3 regions of the Cytobacillus sp. MT66 genome follow, and region 1 is predicted to be linked to each of the others. Evidence: riboswitches for the same ligand, from Rfam matches in the RefSeq annotation. Region 1 holds a riboswitch; each other region holds the start of a gene.

The links. A riboswitch is a leader RNA that binds a small molecule or an ion and turns the genes downstream of it on or off. The one in region 1 is predicted to bind S-adenosylmethionine.
Region 2: it holds a riboswitch for S-adenosylmethionine, as region 1 does, so the genes downstream of both, AC1Q59_RS09310 (methionine ABC transporter ATP-binding protein) here and AC1Q59_RS00300 (5-methyltetrahydropteroyltriglutamate--homocysteine S-methyltransferase) in region 1, are expected to answer to the same signal.
Region 3: it holds a riboswitch for S-adenosylmethionine, as region 1 does, so the genes downstream of both, AC1Q59_RS21870 (2,3-diketo-5-methylthiopentyl-1-phosphate enolase) here and AC1Q59_RS00300 (5-methyltetrahydropteroyltriglutamate--homocysteine S-methyltransferase) in region 1, are expected to answer to the same signal.

Annotation. Positions count from the first base shown of each region.
Region 1 is NZ_JBXAFB010000001.1:58,021-67,843, forward strand. Features, by position in the region: gene AC1Q59_RS00265 (hydantoinase/oxoprolinase family protein) at 1-1,144, shown strand, start outside; gene AC1Q59_RS00270 (hydantoinase B/oxoprolinase family protein) at 1,161-2,936, shown strand; gene AC1Q59_RS00275 (MFS transporter) at 2,991-4,253, opposite strand; tRNA gene AC1Q59_RS00280 (tRNA-Ala) at 4,497-4,569, shown strand; tRNA gene AC1Q59_RS00285 (tRNA-Ser) at 4,578-4,670, shown strand; tRNA gene AC1Q59_RS00290 (tRNA-Gly) at 4,682-4,752, shown strand; gene AC1Q59_RS00295 (bile acid:sodium symporter family protein) at 5,197-6,165, shown strand; SAM riboswitch class I at 6,249-6,352, shown strand; gene AC1Q59_RS00300 (5-methyltetrahydropteroyltriglutamate--homocysteine S-methyltransferase) at 6,450-7,553, shown strand; gene AC1Q59_RS00305 (MFS transporter) at 7,676-8,932, shown strand; gene AC1Q59_RS00310 (hypothetical protein) at 9,147-9,416, opposite strand; gene AC1Q59_RS00315 (CarD family transcriptional regulator) at 9,537-9,823, shown strand, end outside.
Region 2 is NZ_JBXAFB010000004.1:172,421-182,243, forward strand. Features, by position in the region: gene AC1Q59_RS09285 (transporter substrate-binding domain-containing protein) at 1-585, shown strand, start outside; gene AC1Q59_RS09290 (amino acid ABC transporter permease) at 646-1,410, shown strand; gene AC1Q59_RS09295 (amino acid ABC transporter ATP-binding protein) at 1,431-2,165, shown strand; gene cyoE (heme o synthase) at 2,465-3,379, shown strand; gene AC1Q59_RS09305 (pyridoxal phosphate-dependent aminotransferase) at 3,416-4,579, opposite strand; SAM riboswitch class I at 4,784-4,888, shown strand; gene AC1Q59_RS09310 (methionine ABC transporter ATP-binding protein) at 4,961-5,974, shown strand; gene AC1Q59_RS09315 (methionine ABC transporter permease) at 5,964-6,635, shown strand; gene AC1Q59_RS09320 (MetQ/NlpA family ABC transporter substrate-binding protein) at 6,656-7,498, shown strand; gene AC1Q59_RS09325 (C45 family autoproteolytic acyltransferase/hydrolase) at 7,616-8,680, shown strand; gene AC1Q59_RS09330 (sodium-dependent transporter) at 8,815-9,823, shown strand, end outside.
Region 3 is NZ_JBXAFB010000018.1:21,475-31,297, reverse strand. Features, by position in the region: gene AC1Q59_RS21880 (TRAP transporter large permease) at 1-760, shown strand, start outside; gene AC1Q59_RS21875 (CaiB/BaiF CoA transferase family protein) at 782-1,996, shown strand; SAM riboswitch class I at 2,088-2,193, shown strand; gene AC1Q59_RS21870 (2,3-diketo-5-methylthiopentyl-1-phosphate enolase) at 2,271-3,494, shown strand; gene AC1Q59_RS21865 (2-hydroxy-3-keto-5-methylthiopentenyl-1-phosphate phosphatase) at 3,491-4,162, shown strand; gene AC1Q59_RS21860 (methylthioribulose 1-phosphate dehydratase) at 4,215-4,859, shown strand; gene AC1Q59_RS21855 (1,2-dihydroxy-3-keto-5-methylthiopentene dioxygenase) at 5,088-5,618, shown strand; gene AC1Q59_RS21850 (sugar ABC transporter substrate-binding protein) at 5,708-6,820, shown strand; gene AC1Q59_RS21845 (sugar ABC transporter ATP-binding protein) at 6,845-8,350, shown strand; gene AC1Q59_RS21840 (ABC transporter permease) at 8,351-9,355, shown strand; gene mtnK (S-methyl-5-thioribose kinase) at 9,370-9,823, shown strand, end outside.

The DNA of each region.
Region 1 (9,823 bases):
TGATACGATTGGTGCTGGCGGCGGGTCGATTGCCTATGTTGATGAAGGAGGAATTTTCCGTGTTGGCCCTAAGAGTGCTGGAGCTGATCCTGGTCCGGCATGCTATGGAAAAGGCGGAGATTTGCCAACATCAACAGATGCAAATGTCTTGCTTGGCAGAATCAATGCTGATGGAGAGCTTGCGGGGAACCTAAAAATTAATCCAGAGTTATCCAGAAAAGCTTATGAAACACATATTGGTTCCAAGTTAAACATGACTCCTTTAGAAGCTGCAGCTGGAGCTTTAAAAATCATGACACACAATATGGTCAATGCGATTGAAATGAACAGTGTCAGAAAAGGATATGATCCGCGTGAATTTACCCTTGTTGCAGCTGGCGGTGCAGGTCCATTATTTGCGTGTGACATTGCTGAAGAATTAAATATTCCGCATGTGGTGGTACCGCCATACCCAGGAATTACGGCTGCCATGGGATTATTATCAACAGATATTGCGTATGAAAAGGTATTTACCGTTTGGGCAAGTCTTTCTTATCCAGACATTCAGCATATCTCATCAGCGATCAGCCAGTTAGAAAAAGAGTCTATGGATTCATTGCTTGCGGATGGATTATCTAAAGAACAAATTAAGCTAAAACGTGTGTTTGATTGCCGGTATGCCGGCCAAGGGTACGAGCTGCGCGTCGATGCACCAGAAGGTGAAATTACGCAGGAATGGATTGATGAGGTCATTCAGCGCTTCCACAAAGTACATGAACAGGAATATGCAAGCCAGTTCCCTGACCAGGAAGTTCAAGTTATTAATGTCCGTGTGATTGGCATTGGATTAGTGACTGCCGATAAAAAGACAGAAGCCAAGATTAATCAAAAGACCGATTTTGACCTGTCAAAATGCGCGAAGCATTCCGTTTATTTCTGGATTAATGATCAATTAAGCCAATTTGAAACACCTTTTATTAACCGTGAGGACATTCCAACTTACACAGAATTAGTTGGCCCTGCGATTATCCAGCAAAAGGATTCGACAACAGTGATCCCTCCATATCGCAAAGCGACTTTTGATCATTACGGAAATATCGTCATCAATATGAAAGAAATATTTGCTGAAAAAGCAGAAAGATACATTGCATCAACAAAAGAGTAAGGGAGGAGAAAATACTATGACAGAGAAGAAAACCTATGAAAATATTGATCCTGTTACGCTAGGTGTTATAGCCGGTTCCTTTAATTCAATTGCAAAGGAAATGGCTCTTGTCCTATACCGAATGGCTTACTCAAGTATCATCCGCGAATCTGAGGATCTTGGGGCTGGGTTATTTGATGTAAATGGAAATGAACTTTGCGAAAGTGATTCCACACCGATGCATATCGGTTCACTGCCTGGCTACATTGCCGGTGTGAAGCATTTCTTAGGCGACGACATTCATGATGGCGATATCATTTTGCACAATAACCCATATTATGGGGCATCACATACACCTGACTTGGCTATTATTATTCCAATCTTCCATGAGGGTGAATTAGTAGCCTATGCTGCGAACACTGGGCATGTTCTGGATGTAGGCGGAATGTCTCCTGGATTAATGGTAGACGTTGTGGATGTTTACGCTGAGGGCAAACATTACAATGCTGTTAAGCTTTATAGCAAAGGCATTAAGAATGATGAGATTTGGCGGCATGTCCTCGAAAATGTCCGTACGCCTAAAGAAAACAAAGGCGATATCGAAGCATTGATTGCTTCTGCAAAATTAGGCAGAAAACGATATCTTGAATTAATCGAACGATACGGGCTAGAAACTGTAAGAGCAGCGGAACAGCGCTGGATGGACTACTCAGAAGAAATGCTGAGAAAAGAAATTGAAAAAATTCCTGATGGAGTCTATAAGGCACCAACAGGCTGGCTTGATGATGATGGCCGAAATTATGGCAAGCGTCTTCGAATTGAAACGAGTGTCAAAATTGAGGGAAGCGATTTAACCGTTGATTTGACTGGAAGCTCGCCGCAGGTGGAAACTGCTTATAATGTGCCATATTCCGGTTCCACACTTCCAGCTACCTATACAATCGTTCGCGCCATCTTGCTTGATGAAGCGAATTCAGAAGTATTTATCCCGCAAAACAGCGGAATTTTTAAGCCGATTAAAGTTATTGCTCCGTATGGAAGTATTTGGAATCCAAAGCCGCCAGCTGCAAACACAGCACGTATTAATCAGGTTCAGAGATTAGCAGACCAAATTAACCTGGCTTTATCAGAAGTGCTCCCAGAAAAGACAACCGCCGGAAACTCTGCGCATGTTCATTTCAACTCTTACGCTGGGGTTAAATCGGATTCTGGTGAGTACTGGGTATATGTTGAAGTCAATGAAGGCTCATATGGCGGACGTAATGGGAAAGATGGTCTTGATAGCGTCGATAATCTTATTGCCAATACAAGAAATAATCCAATTGAAGAATTGGAAATGCGTCTTCCTATGAGATGCAATCGGTATGAATTGCGTGAAGAAGGTGCAGTTGCGGGTAAATGGCGCGGCGGAATTGGTATTGTAAGAACATGGGAGTTTTTAGAAGGTGGTCTTTTCACAGGTGAAGGTGACCGCCATACTGATCCGCCTAAAGGAGTAAATGGTGGACTTGATGGACTAACCGGCTCATTAACATTAAATCCTGGTACGGAAAATGAGAAGAGCCTGCCGGCAAAGCTGACGAATTTTAAATTCAATAAGGGGGATCAATTAGAAATTAAAACCCCTTGTGCGGCAGGATATGGCGATCCGTTAGACCGGGATGTCAATAAAGTCTTAGAAGATGTCCTAGATGGTTATATTGCAATTGAACAGGCTAGAAAGGATTATGGTGTTGTTATTACGGAAGACCTGAAGGTTGATGTAGAGGAAACAGCAAGAGTTAGAAAAAGTATGGAAAAAGTGAATCAATAAGCAAAAAAAAACGCCAGGCAATACAGAAATTTGATTCTGTGCCTGGCGTTTTTTTTATTTGGAAAGCGAATGTCCATCAACCATGGTAATCTTTTTTCCGAAAGTAATTTTTCTTGGAAGAAGGTAAGATGCAACAGCGGCAATTAAAGCCAGCAGAGCTGCAGAACCAAAAGCGATGGTGTGAGTACCGAAGGTCTCATAGCCCCATCCGCCTAAAAAGGAACCAATAGCCCCGCCAATCTGGTGGCCAAAATAGGCCCATCCGTTCAGAAAGCCGAGCAAGCGGATTCCGTATAGATCACCTAGAATTGCCGATGTTAAAGAAACGGAACCCGCCCAGACTAATCCTCCCGCCGCAGCTACAAAAAAGAGCTGTGCAGGTGTTGCCACGAAAGTTAGGCCAAGTATCCCGAGCCCTCTAACCAAATAGATCCAAAATAGGATGTTTTTTCGTGGAAAGCGATCGGCAAGGGTCCCTAAAAAAAGCGTACTAAAAATGGCAACAATCCCAATTAGCCCAAAACCAAACGATGCTGTCATCGGTCCAAATCCATGGTCCATTAACATCGGGACTGAGTGGGAACCCATCAGATTCATTCCATAGCCGCAAGCAAACATACCAAAAGCCAGCTGCCAGAACCCCTTTGTCTTTACAGCTTCTTTCCATGTTAGTCCGTCTGGGATTTCGGACTGAATATTTCTGTTTCGCGGATTTTTTCCATCAGCACCTTCTGGAACGTCTTCACGCATGACAAAAATGGCTGAAGGAAGGACAATGCAGATGAATACGACAGCAAAAATAATGAGTGTCATTTTCCAGCCGACCCATTCCAGCAGCATCGACTCAACTGGCACCATAACAGCAATACCAGCCATACCCCCGGTCGAAAGATAAAAAAGAGCTCTGCCGCGTGCTTCCACAAACCATTTGCTTATAATTGGCGTCAGGGTAATGCTGCTTAAAAATGCAAGACCAAGGGATAGAAAAACACCAAAAGAAAGCAGAAAGGAAATAAATCCTGTTGAAAAAATCGCCCAGACCATTGACCCGCAAACAACAGCCAAACCATTCAGAAGAACAAATCTAGTCGTGTGCGTCTTTAAAAAATGGCCGGCAATCGGCATGCCTAAACCATAAAGAATCATGCCAACTGCAATAATAATGGAAAATTCTGTCCTTGTCAGAGATAAGTCCTCCATAATCGGTTTGACGAAAGGACCAATTCCCATCCGCAAACCCATCGAAAGCAGAACAATCACAGATGCTGAAGCAACGATATACCAGCCGTAATAAATCGAACTGTTTCTTTTTGACATAGCTAGTCCTCCAAACCCCATCCAATCTTTTTGCTTATCTTATTACAAAATTCTGATAATTAAACTGTACCACGTTAAAGTCAATCTGTATATATATGTCAAAGACATTTTCCTTGAGTAAAAAGGATTTAATCTATGAAAACGTTTGCTTGTGATAGAATTATTTTTTCGGATATTGACGTGGGAAAAAAGATAGTACTATAATTATTTTATAAGCCAATAAAAATGATTTATATGAATGAAGGGGCCTTAGCTCAGCTGGGAGAGCGCCTGCTTTGCACGCAGGAGGTCAGCGGTTCGATCCCGCTAGGCTCCATTCCACTTGGAGGAATACCCAAGTCCGGCTGAAGGGATCGGTCTCGAAAACCGACAGGCGAGTCAAACCGCGCGGGGGTTCAAATCCCTCTTCCTCCGCCAGAATTGAATATGCGGGTGTAGTTTAGTGGTAAAATAACAGCTTCCCAAGCTGTGGTCGTGGGTTCGATTCCCATCACCCGCTCTAAATCGAGAAGAACTAATCCTTAATAAAAGGGTTAGTTTTTTTATTGCCATAAATTTAGGGACACGAAAATTATTTTTAATAATATTATGACAAAATAAACAAAAGGGTTTATAATGGTGTTTATTCTTTTGCAGAGAAAATAGAAAAATAGGAATTTATATCACTATGAAGGACAAATTTCGTTAAAAAACCAAGTCAAATGTCTATCATCGGGGTAATGAAGGACAAATCCCATTAAAAACCAAGTCAAATGTCTTTCATCAGGGTTATGAAGAACAAACCCCGTTAAAAAACCAGATCAGATGTCTTTCATCAATGTTATGAAGGACAAATCTCGTTCAAAATTCAGCAAAATGATCTAATTCAAATACATCCCAGATCACCAGAACATAATTAAACACAAAATCTTCTTTTACACAAAAACATCGAGGTGAAACCCAATTGCTTGTGACTGTTAACAGGTACCTAGAACGGCTCATGCCGGTAATTACACCAACGAGTGTAGTTATTGGCGTTTTGCTTGCTGGTACAATGGATAATTATGCTTTTTTAATACCGTGGATTTTTGCATTTATGACTTTTTCAGGAAGCTTGAACTCCAATTTTTCTTCCTTAAAAAATACGCTGCAGCACCCATTTCCAATGTTCTTAATCTTTTTCGTCCTGCACATCCTTATGCCTCTTTGGGCATGGGGGATCGGCAACATGACTTTTAACGGGGACTCCCTTACTATAATTGGTATTATCCTAGCTATGTCAATTCCAACAGGGATCTCCAGCTTTATTTGGGTATCTATTTACCGGGGGAATATTCCATTAACCCTCTCCATAATACTGATAGATGCCTTTCTCGCACCATTTATTGTACCGTTAACGCTATCGATCTTAGTGGGTGCAAGTGTGGAAATGGACTCCCTTACTATTATGAAGGGGCTAATCGGCATGATTGTCGTCCCAACCCTCATTGGCATGATATTGAATCATACAACAAAGGGGAAGGTTGCTAAGGTATTAAGCCCAAAGCTTGCGCCCTTTACAAAGCTTGGTATGGCAACAATCGTAATGATCAACGGAGCAGTCGTTGCGCCTTATTTGAAAAATATTGATAAAAAATTAGTGATGATCACCATTATTGTTTTTTGCATTGCCTTCACAGGCTATTTATTTGCTTTTATCATCGGAAAAATGTGCCGTGTAGATAAGGAAACAGTCATTACTATTACTTTTACAGGCGGAATGAGAAATATCAGTACCGGTGCGGTTTTAGCCGTTTCGTATTTTCCGCCGCCAGTCGCAGTCCCAGTTGTTATTGGCATGCTCTTTCAGCAAGTGCTCGCTTCGCTGTACGGAGCGGTGCTAGACCGATATTATCATAGACAGGTATACAACAGCAGGGAACAGGCAATGTAATTAAGCAAGATTTTTGAAACATCTGTTGACAAAAGAGTTTTTTAGTTGTATTGTATATTTAATAATTTAATATTTAAAAATTTTTCTTATCCAGAGAGGTGGAGGGACTGGCCCTTTGAAGCCTCGGCAGCGGACTTAATTTAAGTACTGTGCCAATTCCAGTAGCTTTTAAGCTAAGAGATAAGAGGAGCCGGAAATCAATGATATGTTGTGTATCCAACCCCTCTTCTTATTTTTAGAAGAGGGGTTTTTGCTTTTTATTTATATAATGGGAGGAAATTAAGATGACAAAAACATTAGTTAAAGCACCATTTAGAGCAGATCATGTAGGAAGTTTATTGCGGCCTGAAAGAATACATAAGGCCAGAAAGGCTTTCCAGGAAGGCAGCTTAACAGCACAAGAACTGCATGATATTGAAACAGAAGAAATTAAAAAAGCCGTTGATAAGCAAATTGAAGTTGGATTGAAGGCAGTTACCGACGGAGAATTTCGCCGCCGATTTTGGCATACAGACTTCTTAGAGCATTTAAATGGAGTAGAGGGCTATGTTCCAGATCAAGGGTACGTATTTGTAGGAGAAGAAACAGAAAGATACAATATCCGTGTGACTGGAAAAGTCTCATTTAACCCAAATCATCCGCATGTAAAGGACTTTATCCTGTTCAAAGAGATTGTTGGGGATCGAGCAATTGCCAAACAAACCATCCCAAGTCCTAACCAGCTGTTTAATGCCGGAATTCGCAACCTTGAAATTTATCCAGATATTGAAGAATATGCAAATGATGTTATTCAGGCATATCGCGATGCCATCAAGGCGTTTTATGATGCAGGCTGCCGTTACTTGCAGCTCGATGATGTGTACATCGCCGGCCTTAATGCACCAGAAATTCCATTCAATGATAGCGGTTATTCACGAGAGGAATTAATTGATTTAGCTTTGCGTGTGGCAAATGGTGTATTAGAAGATAAACCAGAAGACCTGGTTGTCACCACACACCTCTGCCGTGGAAACTACCGCTCGAAATGGGCATTTGAAGGCAGCTATGCAAAAATCGCCCCAACATTATTTGCAAAAGAAAAAGTAAACGGATTTTTCCTGGAATATGATGATGACCGTTCTGGAGATTTCAAACCATTAGAATATATCCAAAATGGAGGACCTCAGGTAGTACTAGGTGTATTTACATCAAAACACGGGAAATTAGAAGATAAAGAAAATATAAAAGCCCGTGTAGAAGAGGCAACAAAATATGTACCATTAGAGCAATTATGCATCAGTCCGCAGTGCGGTTTTGCTTCTACACATCATGGAAATATTTTAACGGAAGAAGAACAATGGGCTAAGCTGAAATATATTGTTGATATTTCTAAAGAGATTTGGGGATAAGACGCAAAGCGAACAGTTATCTAAACTGTTCGCTTTTTATAATTTTATGAAAAGTCGGTCTTTTAATCTTTTTCCAATCGTAGTATGATATCCTTATTCTTTTAGTTGGGAGATGTTTACAGGTGTACTACGGATGGATCGTAGTTGGGCTGACATTTGTGGCTGTACTCATAGCTGCAGGGATACGCTCAATTACAGGCGTTTTAATGATTCCGCTTGAACAAGAGTTTGAATGGAGCAGATCGGCTATTTCATTGGCATTTGCTATAAATCTCACGCTCTATGGAATTTCCGGGCCTTTTATTGCTGCGGGATTCCAGCGCATCGGTATTCGGAAAATGATGTCCTTTGCCATGTTAATCTTGGTTGCGGGAATGGGAGCCAGCTTGTTTATGACAAAAGTCTGGCATCTTCAGTTCATTTGGGGAATTATCATTGGAACTGGATGCGGGGTCTTTTTAACCGTACTTTCAGCAACCGTGGCTAATAACTGGTTTGAAAAGAGAAAAGGTATCGTCCTGGGATTTCTCATGGCTGCAACAGCTGCGGGGCAAATGATTTTCCTGCCGCTGCTTTCAAATGTAACCGAGCAATATTCATGGCGCGCAGGTATTTACATCTTTATGGTTCTAGGCCTACTAATGGTTCCAGCTATTATTATTTGGATGAGGAATAAGCCTGCTGATAAGGGACTTCTTCCATATGGGGTTACAGAAATTGTTCCAGAGGAAAATAAGGGATCTAAGAAAAACCCGATTGCAGATGCATTTAGCGTACTAGGCATTGCGGTTCGAAAGGGACCATTCTGGCTCTTATCTTTAAGCTTTTTTATTTGCGGACTATCGACTGCGGGATTAATGGCTACCCATTTCATCCCAGCCTGCGGGGCTTATGGCATACCTGAAGTAACAGCCGCCAGCTTGTTTGCTTTTATGGGCATTTTTAATATCGTTGGCACAATGGCGTCCGGCTGGCTTTCCGACCGTTTTGATAATCGGTGGCTATTATTCTGGTATTATGGCCTTCGCGGGTTGTCTTTGATGTTCCTTCCTTATGCGCTGAGCACAGTGTCATATCCAATGCTGATTGCTTTTGCCGTCTTCTATGGACTAGATTGGATCGCCACTGTACCGCCAACGGTGAAGCTTACAACTGAGTATTTTGGTAGAGATAAAGGGCCGATTGTCTACGGCTGGGTGTTCGCGTTCCATCAATTAGGTTCAGGTGCCGCTGCTTTTATGGGCGGATATCTGTACGAAATCCTTAATGGCTATACCATCACTTTTATGTCTGCAGGTATTCTTTGCATTGTTGCTACCATTTTTGTCCTAAGTGTAAAAAAACAGCAGCAGCCAGTGCAGCCAGCTGTCAGCGCATAACTTTTCAACCTCCGTTTTTTAACGGGGGTTTTTTAGATTAAATTTGGCCGTTGATTTCCTCTCCAGGCGCTTCGCTTTCCGGGGGGCGTTTTGCGATCCTCCTCACAGCTTGCGCTCCTGCGGGTCTCGCTTCAACGCTGATCCCCCAGGAGTCTACGCGCCTGCAGCGAAGATCAACTAAGCCGCTAAAATCAATATTAAGCTTTAACACAGCCTAGATTAAAGAAAAATCCTTGCTGTAAAAATACCCGAAACGATTTTTCCCAAAATCTACACGATAAGTGTAAATCCCCGCCAGACTTGCTCTTTTTTCACAAATGATTCCTGTCTTATTCTCAAATTCTCTTAAATAATAAAAGTCCTCAGGATTTGTATTTTTAATAGATTCATTATTCATTTTCTTTATTATGACCGATTGCCCGATAGTTATATTTTCGAGAGAGGTACCCTGATTCGTATCTAATAAATTGTCCATTCCATTCATCTCTTTTCCTCTTAACCATACAAAAGGGGGGGTGATTTGTCAACAAAGTTGACGATTGTTTGATAGTATCATATAATTATTGTAAACAAGGTTAACAATTTAAAGATTGGGGATATGGAAATGGAAATGTTTCATATCGGAGATATCATTGTATATTCTGTACATGGCTTAAGTCGAATTGATGATATTTGTGAAAAGACATATTTTGACGAAACGAAATTGTACTATGTGCTGCATCCGCTTGATAACACGACACTAACAATCAGCACCCCGGTAGACAACGAAAAGGTTTTAATGCTAAAGATGATGAATCGTGAACAGTCAAAGGAAATTTTACAATCATTTAAACAGCCTGGCACAGACTGGATTGAAGAACCTCGGCAAAGAGTTCGCAAATACAAGGAAAC
Region 2 (9,823 bases), on a different contig from region 1:
TTAGGCAAGGAATTGGTCATCGTTAAAACGGAATGGGACGGACTTGTTCCAGCATTAGCTTCTGGGAAAATTGACGCTATTATTGCTGGGATGTCACCAACAGAAGAACGCAAAAAGTCCATTGATTTCTCAGATATCTATTATAAATCAGATTTAGTCATGGTTGTTAAAAAAGGCGGAAAATACGATGGAGCATCATCCATTAAAGATTTCAGCGGTGCAAAAGTAACAGCGCAGCTAAATACTTTCCACTATTCAGTGATCGACCAAATCGAAGGGGTTAGCAAACAGCCAGCAATGGATAACTTCCCGGCAATGAGGGTTGCACTGGAGTCTGGTGTTATTGATGGATATGTATCTGAACGTCCGGAAGGCGTAAGTGCTGAATCAGCTAACGAAAACTTTAAAATGGTAGAATTTACAGATGGATTTAAGACATCTGACGATGATACAGCCATCGCCGTTGGTGTGGCAAAAGACAGTGAATTAACAGAGAAAATCAATGAAATCTTGGCAGGTATCCCTGAAGAAGAACGCTCAAGCATTATGGATGCTGCTATTAAAAATCAGCCAGCTGCTAAATAATAAAATCGAAAGGGGGCTTTCCTTTGGGCAGTCCCCTTTTTTGTTAAAAGGAGGTACACTATGACTCTAGAATGGGTTATTGATATTGTTTCAAACAATTGGCCAATGTTCTTGCGCGGTGCTGGAATTACTTTATTCATATCCATCATTGGAACCATCATTGGCTTCCTTATAGGGCTAATTGTTTCAGTCGTTCGCACAATTCCCGTGCCTGAACGCGGGATAAAGAAAGTGATCCTCAAAATAATCAACGCACTTCTTTCTGCCTATATTGAAATATTCCGCGGTACACCGATGATTGTTCAAGCAATGGTTATTTTTTATGGGGCTGCTCTAGCCTTTGGTTTAGACATGGACCGTATTTTCGCAGCTATTCTTATTGTTTCCATTAACACAGGTGCCTATATGTCAGAAATTATCCGCGGCGGGATTATCTCTATTGATAAAGGGCAGTATGAGGCCGCTCAAGCAATAGGAATGAATCACTTCCAAACAATGTATAATGTGGTGCTGCCGCAGGCCATCCGAAACATACTGCCAGCAACAGGAAACGAATTTGTCATCAACATTAAAGATACGTCTGTACTTAGTGTTATCTCCGTTTCTGAACTGTTCTTCCAAACGAAATCAATCGCTGGAAATAATTTCAGATATTTTGAATCCTTCTTTGTTGCCTGTGTGTTATATTTTATCATGACTTTTACAGTAACCAGGATTTTACAATACATTGAAAAGAAACTAGATGGACCGGAAAATTACAGCATGTATGCTAACCAAATGCAGGTAGAGACACCAGACGATATATTGAAGAAAAAAGATCACTAATAGTCCAAAGGAGCGAGAGGATGGAAAAGGTAATAGAAGTTCAGCATCTAAGTAAATCCTTTGGTACGCATGAAGTGCTTAAGGATATTGATTTTTCAGTGAACAAGGGAGAGGTAGTCTGTATCATTGGCTCATCGGGTTCCGGCAAATCAACTCTTCTCCGCTGCATCAATTTATTGGAAAAGCCAAGCGGCGGTCAAATCATCTATAAAGGCGAGAATATCCTTGATGATAACCACGATATTGCAGCCTATCGCACAAAGCTTGGAATGGTTTTTCAGCAATTTAACCTTTTTAATAACCATGATGTCCTAAGCAATTGTGTGGTTGGCCAAGTAAAGGTGCTAAAACGCTCACGTAAAGAAGCAGAACAGGTAGCAATGAAATATTTAAAAGTAGTGGGAATGGACAAATTTGTTCATGCCAAACCAAAGCAGCTGTCTGGAGGACAAAAACAGCGTGTAGCCATTGCAAGAGCACTATCAATGGAACCTGATGTGCTTTTATTCGATGAGCCAACATCTGCACTTGACCCGGAAATGGTTGGAGAGGTTCTGAAGGTTATGAAGGAGCTTGCAGAGAGCGGGCTAACCATGTTAATCGTAACCCATGAAATGGGCTTTGCCAAAGAGGTCTCAGACCGCGTCGTATTCATGGACAAAGGTGTCATTGCTGAAGAGGGAAGCCCAGAGCAAATATTTAATCATCCAGTTCAAGAACGGACAAAAGAATTCTTGAGAAGAACATTATCTTAATCAAGCATAATTCAAATGTTAATTCTAACCACTTAGTTGATTGGAGCGGAAATCACCGGCCAATTATACATTTAAATAAATAGTATATCAATTGCTGGAGAGGTTTGCTGTGACAAATCTCTCTTTTTTTCGTTGAAAATATGGTTTCCCATAAAGTTCGCAATTTTGTAGACTTTGGATAGGAAATAATCATTGAAACTATGTTAATATAAGGGGTAGCAAAAAGATGCAGATTGAAAGAGCGTCTGAAATGAAAGCTCTATAATATTATTGGACCATTTCTTAGAGGAGGTAAATAGATGAATAAAGAGGGGGCACCTTCTCTGCAGAAGGTTGGGACTGATCATATATCTCTTTTAGAAGATCTAAAATCTCTATTTAAAGCATATGTTTTAGTAGCTAATGTCTTGCCTGTATTTACTGGATTTTGGCTGGCTATTTATTTTGCCAATGATTCTTTTATGGCTAATTGGGATGTTTTTGTGCTGACCATGATTGGCAGTACACTGGTGATGGCAGGGGCACTTGTTATAAATAATTGGTACGATGTTGATATTGATACAATTATGGAAAGAACGAAGAAACGACCAACGGTTACTGGCCATTTTTCTTTAAAGACTGTCCTATCATTGGGTATTGCTTTTTCAGTACTTGGAATGATCATTTTGCTATTTATCTCAGTTGAATCAGCTATTTACGCTTTTATTGGCTGGTTTACTTATGTAATTTTATATACGATGTGGTCAAAACGCAGATATACTCTTAATACTGTGATTGGCAGTATTTCCGGAGCGGTTACGCCATTGATTGGCTGGACAGCCATCTCCTCCGGCTTCCATATTGTTCCGATTGTGTTATTTCTTATTTTGTTTATTTGGCAAATGCCGCATACGTTCGCTATTGCCATTCGCAAATATGATGAGTATAAAGCAGCAGGAGTGGCCATGCTCCCTGTTGTTCATGGATTTGACATCACGAAGAGACAGTTCTTTGTGTATTCTGCCTGTTTAATTCCGCTGCCTTTTCTTATCCCGCAGCTTGGTCTAGTATTTTTAATCATTGCCACCTTGCTTAATATCGGATGGATCGTTGTTAGCATAAGCGGGTTTATGGCAAAAGATAACCAAAAATGGGCGCGAATGGCCTTTCTCTATTCTGTCAATTATGTAACTATTATTTTCTTATTAGCCGTCATTGTCACACTATCTCTATAAAAAAAAATCGCCGAATACGGCGATTTTTTTTGCATATTAAAAGAGGTTCAATTTTCCTATTCTGTTGACTGCTTCTCTTAGCTGATCTTCGTCTACTAGGAGGCCGACGCGGATATAGCCTTTTCCGAATTCTCCAAATCCGTTGCCAGCTGCAACAGCAACATCGGCTTTTTCCAGCAGATAGTCAGCGAATTCTTCACTTGTGAATCCGCTTGGCACAGGGAGCCAGGCAAAAAACGATCCGCTTGGAGCCGTAACACTCCAGCCGATTTCTTTGCAAGCGTTAATTAACGCATTTCTGCGGCTTTCATAACGAGCCACCAGTTCATCAACACAGGACTGATCACCAGTGAGTGCCTCTGCAGCTGCCAATTGGACCGCAGGAAAGAGACTGCAATATAAATGATCTTGAATTAAATTTATTGCTTCAATAATGACTGGATTACCAACAGCAAAGCCGACCCGCCATCCAGCCATATTATAGGTTTTGGATAGCGTATACATTTCAACCCCAAGTTCCTTAGCGCCTTCAGCTTGCAGAAAACTAACAGGTTTTTTTCCGTCGAATCCAATAGCTCCGTAAGCGAAATCATGCAAGACAGTGATGTTATTTTTCTTAGCAAAAGCAACGGTTTCTTCGAAAAAGTCGAGGTCTGCCATAGCACCAGTTGGATTGTTCGGATAGTTAAGGTACATTAATTTTGCTGAAGATTTATCCTCGTCTGAAATGGAATCATAATCAGGCAAGAAATTATTTTCCGCTAATAATGGGAATGTTTTATATTGCACATTTGCTAATGTAACGCCGGATAAATAGTCGGGATATCCAGGGTCTGGCAAAAGCATAAGCTCGCCTTCATTTAACAGGCATATCGGCAATTCTACAAGCCCTGCTTTTGTTCCAAATAACACAGCAACTTCAGTCTTTGGATCAATGTCAACATGATATTGCTTTTTATAAAATTCCGCTGCAGCGTCTTTAAGTTCTTGAATGCCTCTAAATGGAGAGTATCTATGTGTTCTGGGATCCTCTGCTGCAGTTTGCAATGCTTTAACGATATGCGGAGGTGTAGGCTGGTCTGGATTGCCTTGGCCTAAGTTAATGATATCTCTGCCCTCTGCGCTGGCTTTGCTCACTTTTTCAATAAGGCTTGCGAAAAATTGGACTGGTAAATTTTTTAAACGGTCTGAATATTCCATGTAATCCACCTTCAACAATTTTGTACGAGTTAATTTCAAATTTTATAGTTTTTTAAGGCAATTGTCTAGTAAAAAAATTTTTCCTAATGGCTATCTTGCAGGGTGTGTAAGCGTTTTATTTGAAATGGCCCAAAATTTACTATATTGACAAAATGTTAATCGATTTGTACTATGAATATTGTGCTATTTTATTAAATAAAATATTGCTTATCCAGAGAGACTGAGGGACTAGGCCCTATGATGTCCGGCAACCCCCTTTTTGGGAAGGTGCTAATTCCTGCAGAATGATTTCATTCTGAAAGATAAGTCGAGATAATGAACATTTCGATGCCCCTTTCAGATGAAAAGGGGTATTTTGTTTTACTTAAAGGGGTGAAAACCATGATTGAAATTAAGAACCTTTCAAAAATATATACTGCGAAAAACAGAGAAGTAAAAGGTGTCGACAATGTCTCTCTTACTGTTCAGGAAGGGGAAATCTACGGAATTGTCGGATATTCTGGCGCAGGGAAAAGCTCATTGCTTCGCTGCATTAATTTATTGGAAAGACCGACATCAGGGACCATTACAGTTGATGGAGTTGACTTAACTTCACTAAATGGCGAGGGCCTGCGTAAGGCCCGGTTGAAAATCGGCATGATTTTTCAGCACTTTTATTTAATCAGCCAAAAAACAGTATTTGAAAATATTGCGTTTGCCTTGAAAGCGGCAAAAATTCCCTCCGATCAAATTAAAAAAAGGGTAGAGAATCTTCTCGATATGGTCGGTTTAGCTGATAAAAGGGATGTCTACCCTTCACAGCTGAGCGGGGGCCAAAAGCAGCGAGTCGCGATTGCAAGAGCCCTGGCCAACAATCCGTCGGTTCTATTATGTGACGAAGCTACATCTGCGCTAGACCCGACAACAACCAAGTCCATTTTAAATCTTTTGAAGAAAATTAACAAAGAGCTGAGTATTACGATTGTGTTAATTACACATGAAATGGATGTCGTAAAAGAAATTTGCCACCGAATGGCCATCATGCAGGATGGGAAGGTTATCGAGGAAGGTCCTGTTTATGATATCTTTGCCAGCCCTAAGGCTGATTTAACAAAGGAATTTATTGCTAGTGTTGTTTCTTTTGATATCCCTGAAGCGATCTTAAATCGCTGTGAAGGCCCAATTGTGAAAGTAATGTTTAGAGGAAGAGTGGCAGGGGAAGGGATTATTTCTGACATGCTCCAGCAATACAATGTAAAAGGCAATTTTCTGCATGGTTCTATTGAATACATTCAGGATGTGCCCCTTGGCATCTTTATTATGGAACTAAGAGGCCAAAGGGAAGAAATTAATAAAGCACTTGATTATATCGAAAATCGGGAGGCGCATGTGGAGGTGTTAGGAAATGGGGATTGATTTCAATCATTTAATGGAACTGCTTCCTGATATCAATACTGCTTTCATTCAAACCATCTATATGATTACAATTTCTTTAATCATTGCCGTGGTTATCGGCCTTCCAATCGGCATTGCTTTATATGTTACCGATAAAGGGCTTTTTATGGAAAACCGTGCAGTCAAGAATATACTTGGTTTTGTTGTTAACCTGGTTCGTTCGATTCCGTTTATTATTTTACTTGTTGCTTTAATTCCTTTAACGAATTTCTTGGTTGGGACAACGATTGGACCGACTGCAGCAAGTGTATCTCTATCGGTAGCTGCTGTTCCATTTTTTGCCCGAATCGTTGAAACAGCCTTGCGCGAAATTGATAAAGGTGTCATTGAAGCGGCAATTGCTGCCGGTGCGACTCCGTGGATGATTATTAAGGATGTACTCCTTCTTGAGTCAAGATCCGGGATTATTTCAGGAATAACATTAACTCTTATTAGTTTAGTTGGCTTCTCCGCAATGGCGGGTACAGTCGGCGGCGGCGGAATTGGTGACTTGGCCATTCGCTTTGGGTACTATCGCTACGATAATACCATTATGTTTGCAACTGTTCTTATATTAATAATTTTAGTACAAGCTATTCAGATTATTGGTGACCTCGTTGCCAAAATAGTAGATAAACGATAAATAGGAAAGAGGGAGTTAACATGAAAAAATGGTTTTTAGCAATTATTTTATTATTGGCTGTGGGCGCATTAGCAGCTTGCGGCGGCTCTGACAGCAAGGATCAATCAAGTGAAGGTGCAACAGGTGAAGAATCAAAGGAAATTAAACTGGGTGCAACAGCCGGCCCATACAGTGACATGCTTAAAAAGGCAATCATTCCTGGACTTGAGGAAAAAGGCTATAAAGTGGAAGTCATTGAATTTAGTGATTATATCCAGCCAAACAAAGCACTGGATAATGGCGACATTCAGGCAAACCTGTTCCAGCACACCATTTACCTAGAAAACTTTGCAAAAGAAAATAAGATGGATTTAACAGGATTAATTTCGGTCCCAACTGCTCCAATGGGAATTTACTCTAACACTTATAAGTCTATAGATGAAATAGAAGATGGTGCGACAATTACTGTACCTAACGATCCAACAAACGCTGCACGTGCATTTAATACACTTGAAGATCAAGGATTAATTAAATTAGATGAAGGTGCAGATCCGCTAACTGTTTCTGAAAAGGACATTGCTGAAAATAAGAAAAACCTAGTATTTCAGCCAATTGAAGCAGGACAGCTGCCACGTTCCGTAGAAAGTGCAGACTTAGCTGCTGTTCCAGGAAACTTTGCACTAGCAGCGAAAATGGACCTGCTTAGCGCACTTGCCCTTGAGGATATGGATGATAAATACCGAAATGTTGTTGCTGTAAAAACAGCTAACAAGGATTCACAGCTATCCAAGGATATTAAAGAAGTTGTTGAATCAGAGGGATTTGAAAAGGTGATTGACGAAGAATTTAAAGGATTCGGCAAACCTGACTGGATGACAAAATAATAACTGATGAAGGCTTTCCTGGCATTGTCCGGGCGGGCCTTTTTTTCTTTGGCTTTATTTTTTTCCTTCATTTAAGTATTCTTAACATATTACTCAGTAAAAAAGAGGGAGTTTATTTTGAAACAGATTTACAGTGATATTATACAATTTCGCGGGACACATTATGACTTCGGCTATTTGCAAGGGGAGATATTACGGGATTCCCTTTCAGTGAGAAACCGTGAGGATCAATGGAAGGTAAGAAAACCTAGGTTTTCAATCGATATAAATGAAGCTAAGGAAGCCATTACCCGATTTGCCCCTGGGGTTTGGGATGAATTGATTGGACTTCAGGATGCGTTGGAATGGCCAATGGAAAGGGTATTAAAGGAGTTTGGCGGTTATCGTTTGAATTATGTCCGCTCAGGGTGCTCGATACTAACAGGGGAAAATTATTTAATTCGCAATTATGATTATCACCCGAAGACCTATGAGGGACGCTATGTTTTCTTTCAGCCTTCAGATCAAGGATATGCCATTATTGGACCAAGTCAAAGGGTGACTGGACGAATGGATGGAATGAATGAGAAGGGGCTTGTGATCGGATATAACTTCATGCATCGGAAAAACCCGGGAATTGGCTTTATTTGCTGCATGATTGGCCGGCTGATTCTTGAGTCATGTGCAAATATCGACGAAGCTTCAGAAATGCTAAAGGAAATTCCGCACAGGCATTCCTTTACATACGTCGTCTATGACAAAAGTGGAAAAGCCTATGCCGTTGAGGCTTCGCCAAGAGGGGTTGAAGTGCGGCAGACTATTGCGTGCACCAACCACTTTGAAATTATGAAGCACGAAAACCGAAATCATTTAGGTGATTCAGAACGCAGGCTAGGTATTTTACAAGATCATCAGGAAACCGTTAAGGAAGCTTACCAGGCATTTCGCTTGTTGAATGACACTGACAAAGGTGTCTTTTCCGACCTTTACGGCAGCTGGGCAGGAACCATTCACACAACTGCCTATTTGCCAAAAGAAATGAAGGCATGGATTTCCTTAGGCGGAGACAGGGAGCCAACTGAATTCGCCTTTGCCAGCTGGCTGCAAGGACAAAACCTGGAACAAAACCGGATAATAGGAGAAATCGACACCGATATTCCATTCCTGCATATGGACAAAAACGCCAATTGGTATAAAAAGTAAACGTGTCACTGCATTAACGCACTGGGGGCCTGACCCCCGACGCGGCACCGCATTAACGCGATGGGGGTCAGGCCCTCGATATGGTAACGCGTTAATGTGGTAAGGAGCATTTTTTTAGGTAAGGGGGGGTTTTTTTGGACAATGAGAGAGATCATTGGTCATCGAAGTTTGGTTTTATTATGTCTTCTGCGGGAGCAGCGATTGGCCTGGGGGCCATTTGGAAGTTTCCCTATGTGACAGGGATGAGCGGGGGAGGAGCGTTTTTTCTTCTTTTTGTTATTTTTACGATTTTAATTGGTTTTCCTATGCTGGTGTCTGAGTTTATTATCGGCCGCGGAGCACAGAAGGAGGCGGTTTCAGCTTATAAAAAGCTTGCTCCGAACAGTATTTGGGTCATTACTGGCCCGTTAGGGGTCATTGGCTGTTTTCTGCTTTTGTCCTTTTATGCTGTTGTCGGCGGCTGGGTATTGATATACAGCATCATGGCCGTTGGAGGAACGGTTATTCAGGCCAATACCAGCTATCCTGATTTATTTGGCAGCATTACAGCAACACCTTATATAACTTTAATTGGTCTAGCTGCGTTTCTCCTGATTAATGTCGTTGTCATTTCTTTTGGAATTCAGAATGGAATTGAAAAGGCTAATAAATATATGATGCCGCTTCTGTTTATTTTCTTTATCGTTCTTGTGATACGATCTGTTTCCCTTGACGGAGCCATGGAAGGGATTAAGTTTTTTCTAACCCCAGATTTGTCGAAAATGACAGGCGAGTCGGCTTTATATGCTTTGGGGCAATCCTTTTTTGCTCTGGCTGTAGGGTTTTCCTGTATGGTTACATACAGCTCCTATTTAGAGAAAAATGTCAGCATTCCATCTTCTGCGGGAACCGTGGTCGCCATGAATATTTTTGTATCGTTTCTTGCAGGGCTTGCTATTTTTCCAGTCGTATTTGCCTTCGGATTTGAACCGACGGAAGGACCTGGACTATTGTTTATCGTTCTGCCAGCCGTTTTTTCACAGATGCCGTTCGGCGAATTCTTTTTGGCTATCTTTTTAGTGTTATTCCTATTTGCTACTCTAACTTCATCTTTCAGTTTGCTGGAAATCATTGTTTCAGCATTTACAGAAAGCCGACGATATT
Region 3 (9,823 bases), on a different contig from region 1:
GAAATTATTTATGGCTGGGATCATCCCAGGACTAGCCATTGCCTTATTATTAATTATTTGGGCTATGATTAATGCACCCAAAACATCGGAACTCCCAAGTCTTGAATGGACGGAAAGAAGAAAAATCACCCTATCCGCTATCCCCGAATTTCTTTTGCCTATTTTAGTTTTAGGCGGAATTTATGCAGGGATATTTACACCGACTGAAGCCGCTGCGGTAGGGGCTGTTTATGCCTTATTTATTACTCTATTTATTCATAGAAGCATCAAGTTTAAAGACATTTTACCCATTTTGGTAGATTCAGTTAAAACTTCTTCCATGCTTTTATCTATTGTTCTTGGGGCATTGGTATTTGGAGCAGCACTTACTTTGATTGGTCTACCTCAATATCTTTCTTCAGCAATTATGGATCTGGACGTTGCCCCTTGGGTGATCTTGCTGATAATGAATTTGATTTGGCTTATTATGGGATTTTTCCTTGAGGTAGTATCCATCATGTTAATCACAACACCTATATTCTTCCCGATTGCTGTGGCATTAGGATTTGACCCAATATGGTTCGGGATTATCATGGTTCTTAATATGGAATTAGCCGTGATTACACCGCCAATCGGCATGAATTTATTTGCCATAAAGTCTTTGGTTCCAAACGAAAGTATGGGCACGATTATCAAAGGCACCTTGCCATTTTTAGTATTTGTAGTCATTGTACTTGCCCTTGTTTGGATATTCCCGTCAATTGCACTTGTTCTAACTTAAATAGGAATGGAGGAGATTCAAATGACAGGACCATTGCATGGTGTCAGGGTAGTGGATATAACAACAAACATTTCGGGACCCACGCTAACAATGATTTTAAGTGATTTGGGTGCAGAAGTAATCAAAATCGAGCGCCCGGGTTCTGGGGATGAAACGAGAAAAATGGGGCCGTTTAGGGAAGGAAATGACGGCTCCTTCTTTTTACAGCTAAATCGGAATAAGCACTCGATTGTTATTGATTTAAAGCAGGAAAAAGGAAGGGAAATAGTTAAAAGATTTATTGAAGATGCGGATGTATTTGTTGAGAACTTTCGCTATGGAAAGGCTGAAAGTCTTGGGTTAGGGTATGAACAATTAAAATCTATTAACCCGGGTTTAATCTATGCTTCTATTAATGCTTATGGCTTAAAGGGCCCTGATAAAGAAAAGCCTGGATACGATGCCATTATTCAAGCTAATTCAGGTTTGATGGGGATTAATGGGGCAGCGGATAGTGATATGTCGAGAATTCCTGTATCGATTTTGGATCAAGGAAGCGCCTTATGGGGTGCCTTGGGTGTTGTAAGTGCATTACTCTCCCGCAGTCAGACGGGAAAAGGGCAAAAGGTTGATACGTCCCTTTACGAAACAGGCTTATTTTGGGCTAGCTACCACCTGATGGCCTATCAGTTTACGGGCAAAGACCCTGTTAGAATGGGCTCCAACCATGCTGCTTTTACACCTTACGGGGTATTTCAAACAGGAACACAGCCAATCATGATTGGAGTTTCAAATGATCGATTATTTGGTAAGCTGTGTAAAGTCCTTGGAAAGCCAGAATGGGTAAATGATCCAAGGTATCAGAATAATCCGAAGCGGGTGCAAAATCGGCATGTGCTAAATTATGAGATTGAAATGTTATTAAAGGGGCATACGGCAGAATACTGGATTGACAGGCTTGATAGAGAAGGGGTACCTGCTTCGATTATAAATAAAATATCAGATGTTGCATCAAGCAAACAGACAGAGGAATTAGGGATGTTCCAATCTGTTGAACACTCGATTATTCCAGATCTTTCACTAATTCGTTTGCCGCTTACTCTATCAGAAAACAATCTATCCATTAGAAAGTCCCCTCCACTTTTAGGAGAGAATACACGCAGTATCCTGGCAAATCACGGATATGACGGAGCAGCAATAACTCAGCTAATTGAAACTGGGGTAGTAAGTGATATCGTTCAACAAGGCACATCCTGATTTGAAAAGTATTTAAAAATATATTGACAGTGATTAAATGAGATGGCATAATCCTTTATATAATTTGAATCTTATCAATTAAATAAATGTTTTCTTATCAAGAGCAGGCGGAGGGATGAGCCCTATGAAGCCCGGCAACCGACTCAAGTGTTGAGCACGGTGCTAATTCTCACAACGGTAACGTTGACAGATAAGAAGTCGTTTTTTTCGTGAAAACCTCTTCTTATTTGAAGAGGTTTTTTTGATGGAATTTTTTATAAAAGGGGGATAAACATTGAGTCAAGTTACAGCTGTATACCGATTAATTGCTGACAGGGAAAGCTTGCATAAAAAGGGAGAAGGTATTGCGCTGGGATTAACGGTTGGTTCTTGGACCGATCTTCCCCTGCTTGAACAAGAGCAACTAAAAAAGCACAAGGGCCATGTAGAAAAAATCAAGGAAATTGGCGAGGATCCTTCTACAGGAAAAGTGATTGCCGAATTTCATATCAGCTTTCCTGGAGGCAATTATTCACATGACCTTCCAGCCATTTTAACAACCGTATTTGGCAAGCTGAGCTTAGATGGTGCGGTAAAATTAATAGATTTAAAGTTTGATGATGAACTGTTAAGAGGATTCCCTGGACCAAGATTCGGAATCAATGGAATCCGAGAAAAGCTAAATGTCTATGATCGTCCGCTTGTGATGAGTATTTTTAAAGGGGTCATTGGCAGAGATATGAACTATCTCCTGGATCAGCTGCGGGAGCAAGCACTAGGCGGTGTAGATTTAGTTAAAGATGATGAAATTCTTTTCGAAAATGAGCTAACCCCATTTGAAAAAAGGATAACCGAAGGAAAGAAGGTTTTGGACCAAGTATATGAGGAGACCGGCCATCGCACTTTATATGCTGCGAATCTTACAGGAAGAACCTTTGACCTCAAAGAAAAAGCCCGAAAAGCAAAGGAATTAGGCGCAGATGCCTTGTTATTCAATGTCTTTACTTATGGATTGGATGTGCTTCAGGCTCTAAGGGAAGATGATGAAATTGGCTTGCCAATAATGGCTCATCCAGCATTTAGCGGTGCTTTTACATCTTCAGAAAAATATGGGTTATCCCATTCACTGTTACTTGGAAAATTAGTACGTTTATCCGGTGCCGACTTTTCTTTATTCCCATCACCATACGGAAGTGTAGCATTGGAGCGGGATAAGGTTATTAAAGTAAAAGAGGAGCTAACAAAAGATTCTTCTCTGAGGAGAGCTTTTCCTGTACCATCTGCAGGAATTCATCCAGGATTGGTACCGCTTTTAATATCAGATTTTGGAAAAGACTGTGTCATTAATGCAGGCGGCGGGGTTCACGGACATCCGCAGGGGGCAAAAGGCGGCGGGAAAGCTTTTCGCCAGGCAGTCGAAGCTGTACTTAGCAGCATTCCATTAGATCAAGCAGCACAGTATCCTGAACTTCAGGAAGCTATTAAGCTTTGGGGATGGAAGGAGCCTGTAAAATCATGATTAAGCCTGTTATTTTCTGCGACTTCGATGGCACGGTCACAAAAAAGGACAATATTATCAGCATCATGAAGCACTTTGCTCCGCCAGGATGGGAGAAATGGAAGGACGGGGTGCTATCCCGTTCGATTAGTATTAAGGAAGGGGTAGGAAATATGTTTTCCCTTCTTCCTTCCGCATTGAAAAAAGACATTATTGATTTTGTAATAGACACGGCAGAGATAAGAGATGGATTTGGTGAATTTATTCAATTTGCGAAAAAACAAAGTATTCCGATCTATATAGTCAGCGGAGGCATTGACTTTTTTGTTAAGCCAATGCTTGAATCTTTTGCTTCCATCGATGGGATTTACTGCAACGAGGCAGATTTTTCAGATGAAACAATAAAAATTCATTGGCCTTATGATTGCGATCGGCATTGTCCAAATCAAAACTGCGGCTGCTGTAAACCAAGCCTGATTCGAAGATTGGCTGGTGAGGATTCCCATGTAATTGTTATCGGCGATTCAGTGACAGATGTAGAGGCAGCAAAGGTAGCCGATACAGTGATTTCGCGGGATTACTTGTCGAAGACATGTGATGATATGTCCATCCCGCATCATTCATTTGAAACGTTTTATGATTGCATCAACATTTTAGAAGACCTGCAAAAAAGTGCAGTTGGAAAATAAATGGAAGGACAAGGGGCCTGTCCCTCTGTCCTTAAGAAAGGAGGAAAAATAGATGAGTCTCATTGTTTCTCGACTTCAAGAACTGTCTGAGATTAAGGAAGAGTTAGCTGAACGGGATTGGTTTATGGGAACGAGCGGCAATTTAGCGATTAAAGTTCAGGATGATCCGCTTCAGTTTTATGTGACGGCTAGCGGAAAGGATAAGCGTAAAAAGACAAAGGATGACTTCCTGCTCGTTGACGGGTGGGGAAATCCTGTTGGAAGCACAAGTGTAAAGCCTTCGGCTGAGACTCTTCTTCATTGCGAAATTTACCGCAAGAGCAATGCCGGCTGCAGTCTCCATGTCCATACGGTTGCTAATAACGTTATTTCGGAGTTATATGGCGATCAAGGGCAGGTCACATTTAAAGGGCAGGAGCTGATTAAGGCCTTTGACCGATGGGAAGAGGATGCAAAATGGGCTATTCCAATTATCCCTAACCATGCTCATATTCCAGCACTCGCAGAAGCACTTGCTCCGTATGTAGATGATGACAAAGGGGCAGTCCTGATAAGAAATCATGGAATTACGGCTTGGGGCAAAGATGCCTTCGAAGCAAAGAAAGTACTAGAAGCATGCGAGTTTTTATTTCAATATCAGCTGGCGCTCATGCAAGCCAAAGCCTCGCTTAATACAAAGGCAACATTGGGTTTTTAATATTTTTAATTTTGGCTATGTTTAAGTTGAATATTGGCTATAAGCGCTTAGTTGATTGGAGTGGAAGGCGCGAAGACTCCTGCGGGAGTGCGGGACAGGGGAGACCCCGCAGGAGCGTTAGCGACGAGGAGGCTTCCCGAACCGCCCTAAGGTGCGCGTTGCGCCTGGAACGGAAATCAACGGCTAAGTATCAGAACCATAATCTTACATTAATTAGGAGGAATTAACATGACAACAATTAAAATTCAAGGAACAAACGAAATAATTGAAAATCAAGAGGAAGTGATTTCTTTTCTAAAGGAGCAGGATGTTATTTACGAACAATGGGATATTGCCAAATTACCTGCAGATTTACAAGAAAAATATATTTTAAGTGATGAAGAAAAACAAGCCATTTTAGCTGCTTTTGACAATGAAATAAAGGATATTTCTGCCCGCCGCGGATATAAAGCCTGGGATGTTATTTCCCTTGCTGAACATACGCCAAATCTAGATCAGCTTTTAGAAAACTTTCAGCGCGAACATCATCATACGGACGATGAGGTTCGATTTATCGCAAGCGGCCATGGGGTGTTTATCATCCAAGGAAAAGACGAAAGGTTTTTTGAGGTTCATTTAAATCCTGGCGATCTTATTTCCGTTCCCGAAGGTGTACGCCATTACTTTACATTAGCAGAAGATCGCAAAGTGGTTGCTGTACGAATCTTTGTTACGGAAGAAGGATGGGTGCCTGTTTACGAGGAAACCACTGCAGGCTGATTTTAAGTAACCCCTTTAGCCCATCAGGTAAAAAACTAGGCTTACCTGATGGGAATGTAGAACAAAATGAAAATAAGGGAGTAAATAAAATGAGAAAAGTACTAAAGAATATAGCGATTTCCAGCTTGGCCTTATCGCTGCTATTAACTGGATGTTCTTCAGGAGAAAAAGCGTCAAAAGCAGAGGAAAGCAAGAATACAGCCATCGAGAATGTCCCAGAGAGATTTGCCAATGGGGATGAGGTGAAAATTAAGGTCATCCGCAAAATTGGCGGGGACGATCATACAGCGCAATTTTTGGCCGGCGCGAAAAAAGAGGGAGAAGATCTTGGGTTTAAAGTAGATGTATTCACAGCAAACGGTGATTCTGCCAAATTCCATGATGCAATCGCCCAAGCAGCTAACCAGGATTACAATGGTGTCATCATTTCGCATGGTGATGATGCTGCTACTGCAGATGCCGTGAAGGGCCTTGTAGAAAAAGGAAAAGAAGTAGTTGCCTTCGATTCCATCGATGAATTAAAAAATATTGAAGGTGTGACACTGACTTCACAGGATGATCAAGCTTTAGCTACCTTGGCATTAGACCAGCTAATCAAGGATTTTGATGGAAAAGCAAACATTGCCTATCTATGGGTAGATGGATTTCCGCCAATGGTTCGCCGCAATGCGGTCTATGAAGCTAAGCTGAAAGAAAACCCTGAAATAAAAGAGCTTGAAAGATTCGGAGTAGCATCTGCTGATACATCAGGACAAACACAGAATGCTGTGCAGGCGATGCTGAATAAATATCCAAAAGGAGAGCTTGATGCCATCTTTGCAACATGGGATGCCTTTGCTATTGGTGCTGCCCGTGCCATTAAAGAGGCTGGCCGAGAAGAAGTAAAAATCTATGGAATTGATGTTTCAAACGCAGATTTGCAAATGATCCAGGAAAAAGGCAGCCCATGGCAATATACAGCTGCAGTCGATCCAGCGCTTATTGGAAAAATTGATATGAGAATTTTAGCGAAAAAGCTTGCTGGTGAGGACACTCCACAGGAATATGCCTTAAACGCTAGCCTGATTTCTCAAAAAGAATTATCAGCATCGCAAAACCCTATAAATATGGAAAGTTTGTCAAAGGTTATTTCCGGCTGGGGTGAATCAGCGGATTTTGAAGAAGACTGGATGAAAAAGCTGAAAGAGCATTATCAGAAATAATGGCCAGTTTTAACAGTGAAGGGAATGACTGCAGCAATGATTGAAATGAGAAATATCTCAATTGATTTCCCTGGTGTCGCTGCTTTAAAAAATGTGCATTTTCAAATTGAAAAAGGTAAAATCCAGGCGCTGATTGGCGCTAACGGCGCGGGAAAATCAACCCTAATGAAGGTGCTATCAGGTGCCTATGACCACTACCGTGGGGACATTTATTTTAACCAGAACAAAGTAGATATCCGAACGCCTAAAAAAGCAAAAGAGCTTGGCATACAAATGGTCTACCAGGAGGTTGACACGGCCTTAGTTGGAAATTTAACTGTCGGCGAGAATATTATGCTTGAACAGATGGTTCATCAAATGGGCAAAAGACAATGGATTAATTGGAAGACGGTTCATAAAGAGGCTGCTAATATTTTGGCAGATTTGAAGGTTGATATTCCAACCAATAGGCTTATCCAAGAACTTACATTAGCCGAAAAACAAATGGTTGTGATAGCAAGAGCCATTTCCAATCAGTGCCAATGCCTGATATTAGATGAACCGACCGCCCCATTAAGCCAAAACGAAACAGATGAGCTCTTCAGGCTGATTCGCCTTCTTAAAGAAAAGGGTGTAGCGATTATCTTTATTTCCCATCGGCTGCCTGAACTATTCGAAATATGTGAAGCAATAACTGTGATGCGAAATGGCGAAATTGTCATGGCTGAAAAGACCGAGATCACCTCTCCAAAAAGCGTTATCGAGCATATGCTTGGTAAATCATTAGGTGAACAATACCCTCTAAGGAAGCCGGAGATTGGGAGAACCGTGTTAGAGACAGTAGCATTTTCCGACGGGGATATAGTTAAAAATCTGAGTATCCATATGAGAAAAGGTGAAATTGTGGGTCTAGCCGGACTTGTAGGAGCCGGAAAAACTGAGATTTGCAAAGCTTTGTTTGGTGCGGCGCCGAAGTATTCCGGTGAAATTATCATTCGCGGTAAAAAGGAAAAATTTCAATCCCCAGCTGATGCTGTTCATGCAGGAGTGGCTTTGGTTCCCGAGGAGAGAAGGAAAGAAGGATTGGTTGTTTCTGAGTCTGTAGCAGTCAATCTAAGTGTTTCTGTTTTGAAAAGATTATCCAAGATCTTTGGGCTGATCCAATTTCAAGATGAGAAAAGAGAGGCTAATGATCTTATTAATCGATTAAATATTAAAACCCCATCAACTGACACGAAGGCAGAGAGTTTGTCCGGAGGAAATCAGCAGAAGGTGGTCATTGGAAAGTGGCTGGCAGGAGAGTCGGAAATTTACATTTTTGACGAACCGACAAAGGGAGTAGACGTCGGAGCGAAAAGAGAAATATTCCAGCTCATAGCTGACCTTGCTGCACAGGGAAAATCGGTGCTATATGCTTCCAGCGAACTGTCAGATATCCTTGGGATGACAGACCGGGTCTATGTCATCTATGACGGAAAAGTGGTAAAAGAGCTGGAAACAGCATCAACGAACGAGCAAGAACTTTTATATTATTCTACAGGAGGAAAATAAATGGCTGCACAACAAAACCTCTTGGAAAAAAAGCAATCTGTGAATAGGCCTTTTAAGCTGTTTGATTTCCTATATAAATATGGAACCATTATTACTATTTTTTTGCTTGTCATTGTATTTACGGCAGCAAATCCTGCTTTTATCGATGGAAGCAATATTGTTAATATCTTTCGCTCCATTTCCATTGTAACGATTATTGCAATCGGAGTGACCATCTCTTTATCTGTCAATGGATTTGATTTATCGGTAGGGTCAACAGCCTCGGTCGCCAACGCGATTGTGATTTCCATGTTTGTCTGGTATTCACAAAATCTGTTTACTGCTCTAGCGGCTGGTATGGCAGCTGCCTTGGCTGTGGGTCTATTGAATTCTGCCCTGATTGTAAAAATGAAAATTCCAGATATGCTGACTACCCTGGCGATGATGTTCATTATTCAGGGCGTCGCTTTAACTTATACGAAGGGAGCAACGATTACACAAAATATGATCATGCCTGATGGTTCATATGCCACGGGGACAATAAGCCCGGCATTTGCAAAAATCGGCCAGGTTCCGTGGATTATTTTGATTATGATTGTTATTGTCATCGTTGTTCATATCTTTTTAAACTATACAAAGCATGGAAGGTATATGTATATGATCGGCGGGAATGCTGAGGCTGCCAGACTGTCGGGCATCCCTGTAAACAAATATAAAATGCTCGCATATCTGTTATCGGCCCTTTGTGCAGGCGTTGGAGGAACTGTTCTTGCTGCCAGGGTGATGACAGCTGAAATAAACGCTGGAGCACCCTACTTAATGGATTCAGTTGCCGCAGCATTTATTGGGCTGTCTGTTCTTGGAGCCGGAAAACCTAATGCATTTGGCACATTTATTGGAGCGGTCTTGATTGGCCTTTTACAAAATGGCCTTGTCATGATGTCAGTGCCCTACTATGCGATGGATATTGTAAAAGGTGCTGTGTTAGTTTTTGCTCTCGGCCTAACCTACTATAGACAAAAATAAAGGAGGGAATAAGAATGCGAGATTTTACTTCCGGTTATTTTACAATGAACGAAGAGGATGCTGTTGAGTATGCACAAGTACAGCTCAGCTTTTTTGAAACCGGTGCAAAATTGGAATGCCGTGAAATCGGTGATGGGAATTTAAATTATGTTTTTAGAATCGTAGATCATGAGACTGGCAAATCCGTTATTATTAAACAGGCTGGCCCTGTAGCTCGGATTTCTGATGCCTTCAAAGTATCGCCTGACCGCAATCGAATTGAAAGTGATATTTTAAAACTTCAGGGTGAATTAGTAAAGGGGTTAGTTCCGGAAATTTATCATTACGACCCCATTATGAACTGCTGTGCCATGGAGGATTTGTCAGACCATGAAATCATGCGAACAGCCTTATTAAAGCATAAAAAATTCCCATTGTTTGCCGAGCATATAACTGACTTTCTGGCAAATACACTGCTTTTAACCTCCG